DNA from 3 places in the Pseudomonas sp. MF09156 genome. Region 1 is predicted to be linked to each of the others. Evidence: predicted binding sites of a transcription regulator. Region 1 holds the regulator's gene; each other region holds the start of a gene.
What was found. Region 1 encodes sigma-54, which starts transcription at its own class of promoters, with help from an activator protein. Its sites were predicted from a motif close to ANTGGCATNNANNTTGCTNT; they were not measured.

Region 2: the regulator sigma-54 is predicted to act here: its motif matches at 1,528-1,547, upstream of AC19YY_RS04510 (circularly permuted type 2 ATP-grasp protein).
Region 3: the regulator sigma-54 is predicted to act here: its motif matches at 1,635-1,654, upstream of glnK (P-II family nitrogen regulator).

What each region holds. Positions count from the first base shown of each region.
Region 1 is NZ_JCBCUR010000001.1:159,198-162,471, reverse strand. It holds gene lptB (LPS export ABC transporter ATP-binding protein) at 1-644, shown strand, start outside; gene AC19YY_RS00760 (RNA polymerase factor sigma-54) at 829-2,322, shown strand; gene hpf (ribosome hibernation-promoting factor, HPF/YfiA family) at 2,398-2,703, shown strand; gene ptsN (PTS IIA-like nitrogen regulatory protein PtsN) at 2,716-3,180, shown strand; gene rapZ (RNase adapter RapZ) at 3,183-3,274, shown strand, end outside.
Region 2 is NZ_JCBCUR010000001.1:934,523-937,796, reverse strand. It holds gene AC19YY_RS04515 (alpha-E domain-containing protein) at 1-80, opposite strand, end outside; gene AC19YY_RS04510 (circularly permuted type 2 ATP-grasp protein) at 85-1,494, opposite strand; gene AC19YY_RS04505 (ribonuclease E inhibitor RraB) at 1,956-2,297, opposite strand; gene AC19YY_RS04500 (hypothetical protein) at 2,509-2,745, opposite strand; gene AC19YY_RS04495 (START domain-containing protein) at 2,849-3,274, opposite strand, start outside.
Region 3 is NZ_JCBCUR010000002.1:307,998-311,271, reverse strand. It holds gene AC19YY_RS07180 (ammonium transporter) at 1-1,054, opposite strand, end outside; gene glnK (P-II family nitrogen regulator) at 1,089-1,427, opposite strand; gene AC19YY_RS07170 (accessory factor UbiK family protein) at 1,848-2,108, shown strand; gene AC19YY_RS07165 (YifB family Mg chelatase-like AAA ATPase) at 2,285-3,274, shown strand, end outside.

The DNA of each region.
Region 1 (3,274 bases):
GCGGCCAGATCGTCGGCCTGCTTGGCCCCAACGGTGCCGGCAAGACCACCTGCTTCTACATGATTGTCGGCCTGGTCCAAGCGGACCAGGGTCGCGTATTGATCGACGACCTGGACGTCAGCCACCAGCCCATGCACGGTCGTGCACGGGCCGGGATCGGCTATCTCCCCCAGGAGGCGTCGATCTTCCGCAAACTGTCGGTGTCCGACAACATCATGGCGATCCTTGAAACCCGCAAGGAACTGGATCGCGACGGACGCCGCCAGGAGCTGGAAAGCCTGCTGCAGGAGTTCCACATCAACCACATTCGCGACAACCTCGGCATGAGCCTGTCCGGCGGCGAGCGCCGTCGCGTGGAAATCGCCCGCGCCCTGGCCACTGCACCGAAGTTCATCCTGCTGGATGAACCCTTCGCCGGTGTCGACCCGATTTCGGTAGGCGACATCAAGCAGATCATCCATCACCTCAAGGCCAAGGGGATCGGCGTACTGATCACCGACCACAACGTGCGTGAGACCCTAGATATCTGCGAAACCGCCTACATCGTCAACGACGGCCAACTGATTGCCGAAGGCGACTCCGCCACCATCCTGGCCAACGAACTGGTCAAGGAAGTGTACCTGGGGCACGAGTTCCGCCTGTAAGCGCTGGGGTGTCAGGACATTCGCCATCAGGCGCGGGAGTCAATAAAAACCTCATTATTTTTATTGTTACCGCGCTCTAGGCAAAGCCCCCGATATCAGGCATATAATTTGCTTATGTTTGGCGCTCACGCGCCCTGTCGTGGATGGCGCGTTGCGCCGGCGAATAAGGTGTTAAGCCCCTGCCATGAAACCATCGCTAGTCCTGAGAATGGGCCAGCAGCTGACGATGACACCGCAGCTGCAACAGGCCATCCGCCTGCTCCAATTGTCGACCCTGGACCTGCAACAGGAAATCCAGGAGGCCCTGGAGTCCAACCCGATGCTCGAACGCCAGGAAGAAGGCGACGACTTCGATAATGCCGACCCGCTGGCCGACAACATAGAGCAAAAACCCAACACTGACGTCCAGGAACCGTCCTACCAGGAAACCGCACCCACGGTGGATAACCTGGAAGAAGGCGAATGGAACGAACGCATCCCCAATGAACTGCCGGTGGATACGGCATGGGAAGATGTCTACCAGACCAGCGCCAGCAGCCTGCCCAGCAACGACGATGACGAGTGGGACTTCACCACCCGCACCTCCGTCGGCGAAAGCCTGCAGAGCCACTTGCTGTGGCAACTGAACCTTGCCCCGATGTCCGACACCGATCGCCTGATCGCCGTGACCCTGATCGACTGCATCAACAATCAGGGCTACCTGGACGAAACCCTTGAAGAAATCCTCGAGGCCTTCGACCCGGAGCTGGATATCGAGCTGGACGAAATCGAAGCGGTCCTGCACCGCATCCAGCAGTTCGAGCCTGCCGGCATTGGCGCGCGCAACCTCAGCGAGTGCCTGTTGCTGCAATTGCGCCAACTGCCCGCCAAGACACCGTGGCTGACCGAGGCCCAACGCCTGGTCACCGATTACATCGACCTGTTGGGCAGCCGCGACTACAGCCAGCTGATGCGCCGGATGAAGCTCAAGGAAGATGACCTGCGCCAGATCATCGAACTGGTACAGAGCCTCAACCCGCGCCCTGGCTCGCAGATCGAGTCCAGCGAAGCCGAATATGTCGTACCTGACGTAATTGTGCGCAAGGACAACGAGCGCTGGCTGGTGGAACTGAACCAGGAATCGGTGCCACGCCTGCGGGTCAACCCGCAGTACGCAGGCTTCGTGCGCCGGGCCGATACCAGTGCGGACAACACGTTCATGCGCAACCAGTTGCAGGAAGCGCGCTGGTTCATCAAGAGCCTGCAAAGCCGCAACGAGACCCTGATGAAAGTGGCCACCCAGATCGTCGAGCATCAGCGCGGCTTCCTGGAGTACGGCGACGAAGCGATGAAGCCGCTGGTACTGCATGACATTGCCGAGGCAGTCGGCATGCATGAATCGACTATTTCCCGGGTCACTACGCAGAAATTCATGCATACCCCACGGGGTATATATGAGCTGAAATACTTTTTCTCCAGCCACGTCAGCACCTCCGAGGGCGGCGAATGCTCGTCCACGGCGATCCGCGCGATCATCAAAAAACTGGTTGCGGCGGAAAATCAGAAAAAGCCGTTGAGTGACAGCAAGATCGCTGGTTTACTGGAAGCACAAGGCATTCAGGTCGCCCGTCGAACCGTCGCCAAGTACCGCGAGTCCCTTGGGATCGCGCCTTCCAGCGAGCGTAAGCGGTTGATGTGACGGGCAGGCCACAGCGTTCCAGTGGCGGGTATTCCTACCCGCCGCTTTATGCACTGGCAACGAAGGAGAAGCTGTATGCAAGTCAACATCAGTGGACACCAACTGGAAGTGACCGAACCGCTGCGCGCCTACATCAGCGAAAAACTCAAACGAATTGAGGGGCATTTCGACAAGATCACCAATGTGCAAGTCATCATGTCTGTCGAAAAGCTGAAGCAGAAAATCGAAGCCACCTTGCGTATACCCGGCGGGGAAGTAGTCGCCAATGCAGAGCATTCAGACATGTATGCCGCCATTGACGACCTGACCGACAAGCTGGATCGCCAAATCAAAAAGCATAAGGAAAAGCAGCAGAGCCTTCTTCAAGGCACAGGCCGCTAACACTCCCCACCCATGATTCGACTTGAAACCATCCTGACCCCCGGCCGTTCCCTCGTGAACGCGCCGGGCGGCAGTAAAAAGAAAGCACTCGAACAGATTGCCAACCTGATCAGCCGCGAAGTGCCTGAACTGGTGATGCAAGACGTGTATGAGGCCCTGATCGCCCGTGAAAAACTTGGCTCGACCGGTTTTGGCAACGGCATCGCTATTCCTCATTGCCGCCTCAAAGGCTGTGAAACACCGGTAAGCGCCCTGCTGCACCTGGACGCCCCCACTGATTTCGACGCCATCGATGGCGCTCCGGTTGACCTGCTGTTCGTCCTGCTGGTCCCGGAAGCGGCCACCGATGCACACCTGGAGCTGCTCCGGCAGATCGCCAGCATGCTCGACCGTGAAGAAGTACGTAAGAAACTGCGTAGCGCCAGCACCAATGAAGCGCTGTATCAGGTTGTCCTGGATGAGCAAAGCGGGCAGTAATCATGCGTTTGATCATCGTCAGCGGGCGTTCCGGCTCAGGTAAAAGTACGGCCCTCAATGTGCTAGAGGACAACGGCTTCTATTGCATCGACAA
Region 2 (3,274 bases), 780 kb from region 1:
TCCAGCATGCGCGCGAGGTTTTCCGCGCGCTCCAGGTAGCGCGACATCCAATATAAATCCGAGGCAGTTCTGCTCAGCATGGTTTCATTCCTCGACCACCCAGGTGTCTTTAGTGCCGCCACCCTGGGATGAGTTGACCACCAACGAACCCTCCCGCAGCGCCACACGGGTCAGCCCGCCGGGCACCACACGGGTTTCCTTGCCGGACAGGACGAACGGCCGCAGGTCGATATGCCGAGGCGCTATACCGTTTTCGACAAAGGTCGGGCACGTCGACAGACACAGGGTCGGCTGGGCGATGTAGGCATGGGGCTTGGCCTTGATCCGCGCACGAAAGGCTTCGATCTCAGCAGCCGTGGCAGCCGGGCCGACCAACATGCCGTAGCCACCGGAGCCTTGGGTCTCCTTGACCACCAGCTGCGGTAGATTCGTCAGCACGTGAGACAGTTCGTCAGGCTTACGGCACTGGAACGTCGGAACATTCTTCAGGATCGGCTCTTCATCCAAGTAAAAACGGATCATGTCGGTGACGAAGGGATACACCGACTTGTCATCCGCCACCCCGGTGCCAATGGCATTGGCCAGCACCACATTGCCCGAGCGGTAGGCGGCCAGCAGGCCGGGCACACCAAGCATCGATTCCGGGTTGAAGGCCAGCGGGTCGAGGTAGGCATCGTCGAGGCGCCGGTAGATCACGTCCACAGCCTTGGGCCCGTCGGTGGTGCGCATGAATACGCGGTCGTCGCGCACAAACAGGTCAGCGCCTTCCACCAACTCCACACCCATTTCCCGGGCGAGGAACGCGTGCTCGAAGAACGCGCTGTTGAAGCGCCCCGGCGTCAGCACCACCACGCTGGGGTTATCCAGTGGGCTGGAGCTTTTCAGGGTATCGAGCAGCAGGTTGGGGTAATGATCGATCGGCGCGATGCGCTGGGCGGCGAACAGTTCGGGGAACAGGCGCATCATCATCTTGCGGTCTTCGAGCATATAGCTCACGCCGCTGGGGGTGCGCAGGTTGTCTTCCAGCACGTAGTACGTGCCGTCGCCATCCCGTACGAGGTCGACACCCGAGACGTGGGAATAAACATCGCGGTGCAGGTCCAAGCCCTGCATCGCCAACTGGTATTGCTCATTGGCCAGCACTTGCTCGGCAGGAATGATCCCGGCCTTGATAATTCGCTGGTCGTGATAAAGGTCGGCAAGGAACAGGTTCAATGCCTTGACCCGTTGAATGCAGCCTCGTTCGACAATTCGCCATTCGCTGGCGGGAATGCTGCGCGGGATGGTATCGAAGGGGATCAGGCGCTCGGTGCCCTGCTCGTCGCCGTACAGGGTGAAGGTGATACCCGCGCGGTGGAACAGCAAATCGGCTTCACGCCGACGCTGGGCCAGCAGCTCGGCAGGGGTTTGATCCAGCCAGCGGGCAAACTCGCGATAGTGAGGGCGGACCTGGCCAGCCTCATCGTACATTTCATCGTAATAAGTGCGGATCATGCCGAACTCCTTGTCACCCGGACGCAACGGACTGTCGCAAGGCCCGTGCCAGCGGCATAAACACTTAAGTATCAATTAGTTGGATATAGCCAAAGGCAGCACCGCACCGTCCTGGTGCAACAACCGCCCGGGCCTTGCCACTCGCGCTTCAAAGCGACGCAGGCATTGCCTATCACCAGCATAGCCAGAGTTGATTTCACTGCCCGGGAAAGCTTGCGGATAATCACGCTCATCCGCTGAACAGGATTCGTCCTACAGCATCACCTCGTCACCGCCGGTAACTTGCTTGTGCAAGTACCGACCGGTTCCCCTTCTTTCCGGTCTTCCCTTTTAGCCACCCTGCTCGGGTGGCTTTTTTTTGTGGAGGAATTTTCGCAATAAGTTCCAAGTACTTTGCCGCGCCACAAACAAAATCGGCCGACCCGAGGGTCAGCCGATACGCTGCTTTATTGATCATGTGTCTACATGGGTAACCCACGAACCTCGTGCTTCACGCCCCATCCCTCGATAATCCCGCCCAAGGGCTCGACTACCGCCTCAAAGTCCTGCTCGAAATCACCAATACCGTCGTAGGTGGCGAACATGACTTTGCTCAATTCCAAGAACCAGGCACCGTCATCCCGTGCACTGACCTGGGCATTGATCGACTCCCCACGAAACCGACCCGCAGCCCGGCGCGCACGTTCCTCATCCGGGAAAATGGCGTAGAACTCAATGGGGTGGAAGCGCGAGAAGTCAAAGCCGCCCTCTTTCATGCGGCGTAACACGTGGGTGCTGATGTCTTCTTGATAGGCTGTGCTCATGAAACGTCCTCCTAAACCGATGGATAGACTTTCCGTGCTTCCCAGAGCCTGCGCGCGAACGGCGCAGGTTGACGGCAATGACATCGCCGCAGGAAAACAAGCATGTAGCTGACAAGACCAGACCTTAGCGATTCATTCGCTGATCTCCCTTGCAGAGTAGCGCGAAGCTATCACCTCCACCAGCAGCGCTTTAAAGACGTACAGGGAATATTCAGGCGGCGGGAGAAATGTCGAGGATCTGGATACTGTTCTGGTCCTTCAAGCTCTTGACCGTCGGTTCGGCGATCCGGCCATCCAGGTCATTGAGGTCCAGCTTGGCGGGGATGGGCAGCAATTTGGCGCGAATCATCTGCGCCGCATCTTCGAGGCTGGGCTTTTGCGCACAGGCGAACAGCTCTACCGATTGCACGCCGTGATCGTCAACGAAGGTAACTTGCCAGTTTTGCATCAGTGCCTCCTCGATAAAGCCCATGGATGGGCTTACACATATCTGGACCTTGAGGGCACGGTGATCGTTCCACTCAAGGCAGGAGGCATATGATCGGTTGGGCTTACGGCTTCTCGGCCGCTGCCTTGAGGGCTTTCAAGGTGTTGAAAGGCGCTTCAACCACAAACTTGTTGGCCAGCCAGGAAGGCACGCTGCCACCTGGCTCGGTGTGAACCTGGTAGGTCACTTCGGTCTGGTCGGCGCCTTTGGGCACCAATTTCCAGAAGCCTTCGACCTGGGCCACGCGCACATAGCCTTTCTCTTCCGGCAGATAGGTCGGCACTTCCAGCAGTTTGCGGGTCACGCTGCCATCGGCGGCCTGGGTGGTGGTGATCTCCAGGATCGAGTCACGATCGGTCACCGGGAACGGGGCCTTGAACTGGGTGTAGGTCCAGCTCTTGTCGCCGTCCTTCTTGAGCAGCTTCTGCGACTTGCATTCGTGAATCCACTTACAGGCGCCGACGACATCGTCCTGTAGGGCCTGGATCTT
Region 3 (3,274 bases), on a different contig from region 1:
AGTCATCGTAGCCCAGCTTGCGCTTGAGGCTGGTGGCACAGAAGAAGCAGATCACGCCAGACGCCAGGCCGATCACCAGGGCGCCCATTGGGCCCACGGTACCGGCGGCCGGAGTAACGGCCACCAGGCCGGCGACCACACCCGAGGCGATGCCCAGGGCGCTTGGTTTGCCGTGGGTAATCCACTCGGCGAACATCCAGCCCAGCGCCGCAGCCGCGGTAGCGATCTGGGTCACCAGCATCGCCATGCCCGCCGTGCCGTTGGCCGCAGCAGCAGAGCCGGCGTTGAAGCCGAACCAACCGATCCACAGCATCGCCGCACCGATCAGGGTGTAGCCCAGGTTATGCGGGGCCATCGGCGTAGTCGGGTAGCCTTTACGCTTGCCGAGCACGATGCACGCCACCAGGCCAGCCACACCGGCGTTGATGTGCACCACGGTGCCGCCAGCGAAGTCCAGCACGCCCCAGTCCCACATCAGGCCGCCGTTGCCGCTCCAGACCATGTGCGCGATCGGCGCATAGACCAGGGTGAACCAGATGGCCATGAACAGCAGCATGGCGGAGAACTTCATACGCTCGGCAAACGCACCGACGATCAGCGCCGGGGTGATGATCGCGAAGGTCATCTGGAAGGTGATGAACACCGCTTCCGGGAACAGCGCTGCAGGCCCAGTGATGCTGGACGGTGTGACACCCGCCAGGAACGCCTTGCCCATGCCGCCGAAGAACGAGTTGAAGTTGACGACGCCTTGCTCCATTCCCGTGGTGTCGAACGCAATGCTGTAGCCGTAGACGACCCACAGGATGCTGATCAGACCGGTAATGGCGAAGCACTGCATCATCACAGAAAGAATGTTTTTGGAGCGGACCATGCCGCCGTAGAACAGCGCCAGGCCAGGGATGGTCATGAACAGCACCAGTGCGGTGGCTGTCAGCATCCAGGCAGTGTCGCCGGAATTGAGGACTGGAGCCGCCACTTCGTCTGCCGCCATGGCCAGGCTGGGCATTACGATGGACAACAGGGCTCCTAGCCCTGCGAATTTACGCAGAGTCATATTGTTTTCTCCTGGGGCGTTGGGGTTTGGCGGCTTAGATTGCGTCGGTATCGGTTTCGCCGGTACGGATGCGAATAGCCTGTTCCAGATTGACCACGAAGATCTTGCCGTCGCCGATCTTGCCGGTGTTGGCCGCCTTGGTTATCGCCTCGATAACCCGATCAAGATCCTTGTCGTCAATGGCGACATCAATCTTCACCTTCGGCAGGAAATCGACTACGTATTCCGCGCCGCGATACAGCTCGGTATGACCCTTCTGCCGACCGAAGCCTTTGACCTCAGTGACGGTAATGCCCTGCACGCCGATCTCGGACAGTGACTCGCGTACATCGTCCAACTTGAACGGCTTGATGATGGCAGTGACTAGCTTCATGAAAACTCTCTCCCGAATTGGTGGACTTGCCCCAGGAAAACAAACCCGTCTCAAGTCTAAGCGCAGTGCCTGGCTTTGTAACGCATCGTCGCCTCGGCAATTGCCTTGGCGACGCCAGCTAACCGTTGGTGACGAAACATGTACCCTGGTCCGTCAGCGCACTGCATTCGTCACAGCGACTGCATCAGTGCATGGGTCATGATCGTCTAAGCAGAAACCTTGCCAGCTCCGTAAAAATCACTGAAATCAATCCGTTGCCCGCTCACACCGAGCAGTGGGCCGGTGTAGCAGCCCACATACGCACAAAAACAGTGCATCCACATTCGGGCCAATGCGCGAAAAGCGTGCGCAGAGCACTGGGAAAAGACTATAGGCGCTGCGTGATACACTGCCGGCCAACTGTTTTCCGGAATGTTTCCCATGCTCGCGCCCAAAGACCTCCTCGACGCCCTGAGCGGCCACGCCTCTCGCCTGTTCAGCGGCGAGACCCCGCTGCCTCGCAATGAAATCGAAAGCCAGTTCAAGGCACTGCTGCAAAGCGGGTTCAGCAAACTGGACCTGGTCAGCCGGGAAGAATTCGACAGCCAGATGGTAGTCCTGGCCCGCACCCGAGCACGCCTGGAGAGCCTGGAGGCGAAGGTGGCAGAGTTGGAAGCGCGGTTGAATCCACCCCAGGAATAACCACCCTGCCCCCTGTAGGAGCCGGCTTGCCGGCGATGGCTGTCTACCTGACACACCAAGCCGGCTCCTGCAATTTCAACGCCCGGATACGTTCAGTAAAACCTGCGCAAGGCGCCTCCCCCTCTCTCGTCTACCCTTGAAAAACCGCAAAGCGGCCCTCCCTTCAAGGAACGAACATGTCCCTCGCCATCGTCCACAGCCGCGCCCAGATCGGCGTCGAAGCCCCCGCCGTCACTGTCGAAGTGCATATGGCCAATGGCTTGCCGTCCCTGACCCTGGTGGGCTTGCCGGAGACAGCGGTCAAGGAAAGCAAAGACCGCGTGCGCAGCGCCATTCTCAACAGTGCGCTGCAATACCCCGCGCGCCGGATCACCCTTAACCTGGCGCCCGCCGACCTGCCCAAGGACGGCGGGCGTTTTGATCTGGCGATTGCCCTGGGGATTCTCGCGGCCAGCGTGCAGGTGCCGACACAGGCGTTGGATGGCGTGGAGTGCCTCGGCGAACTGGCCCTGTCTGGCGAAGTGCGCGCCGTCAAAGGTGTGTTGCCAGCCGCGTTGGCCGCACGCAAGGCCGGGCGCAGCGTGATCGTGCCCAGGGCCAATGCCGAAGAGGCGTGCCTGGCCGGCGGGTTGAAGGTGATTGCGGTGGATCATCTGCTGCAAGTGGTGGCGCACCTGAATGGGCTGGTGCCGATCGAGCCTTACACGTCCGACGGATTGCTGTACCTGAACAAACCTTACCCGGACCTGAGCGAGGTGCAGGGCCAACTGGCCGCCAAGCGCGCACTGCTGATTGCGGCAGCGGGTGCCCACAACTTGCTGTTCAGCGGGCCACCCGGCACCGGCAAGACTTTGCTTGCCAGCCGCCTGCCCGGCCTGCTACCGCCCTTGAGCGAACAGGAGGCGCTGGAAGTGGCGGCGATCCAATCAGTGGTCAGCCTGGCGCCGTTGAGCCACTGGCCTCATCGGCCCTTTCGCCAGCCGCACCATTCCGCGTCCGGGCCGGCGCTGGTGGGCGGCGGCTCGAAACCGCAGCCTGGGGAAATCACCCTGGCCCATCACGGGGTGTTGTTTCTCGATGAACTGCCGGAATTTGATCGCAAGGTGCTGGAGGTGCTGCGCGAACCGCTGGAATCGGGACATATCGTGATTTCCCGGGCACGCGAC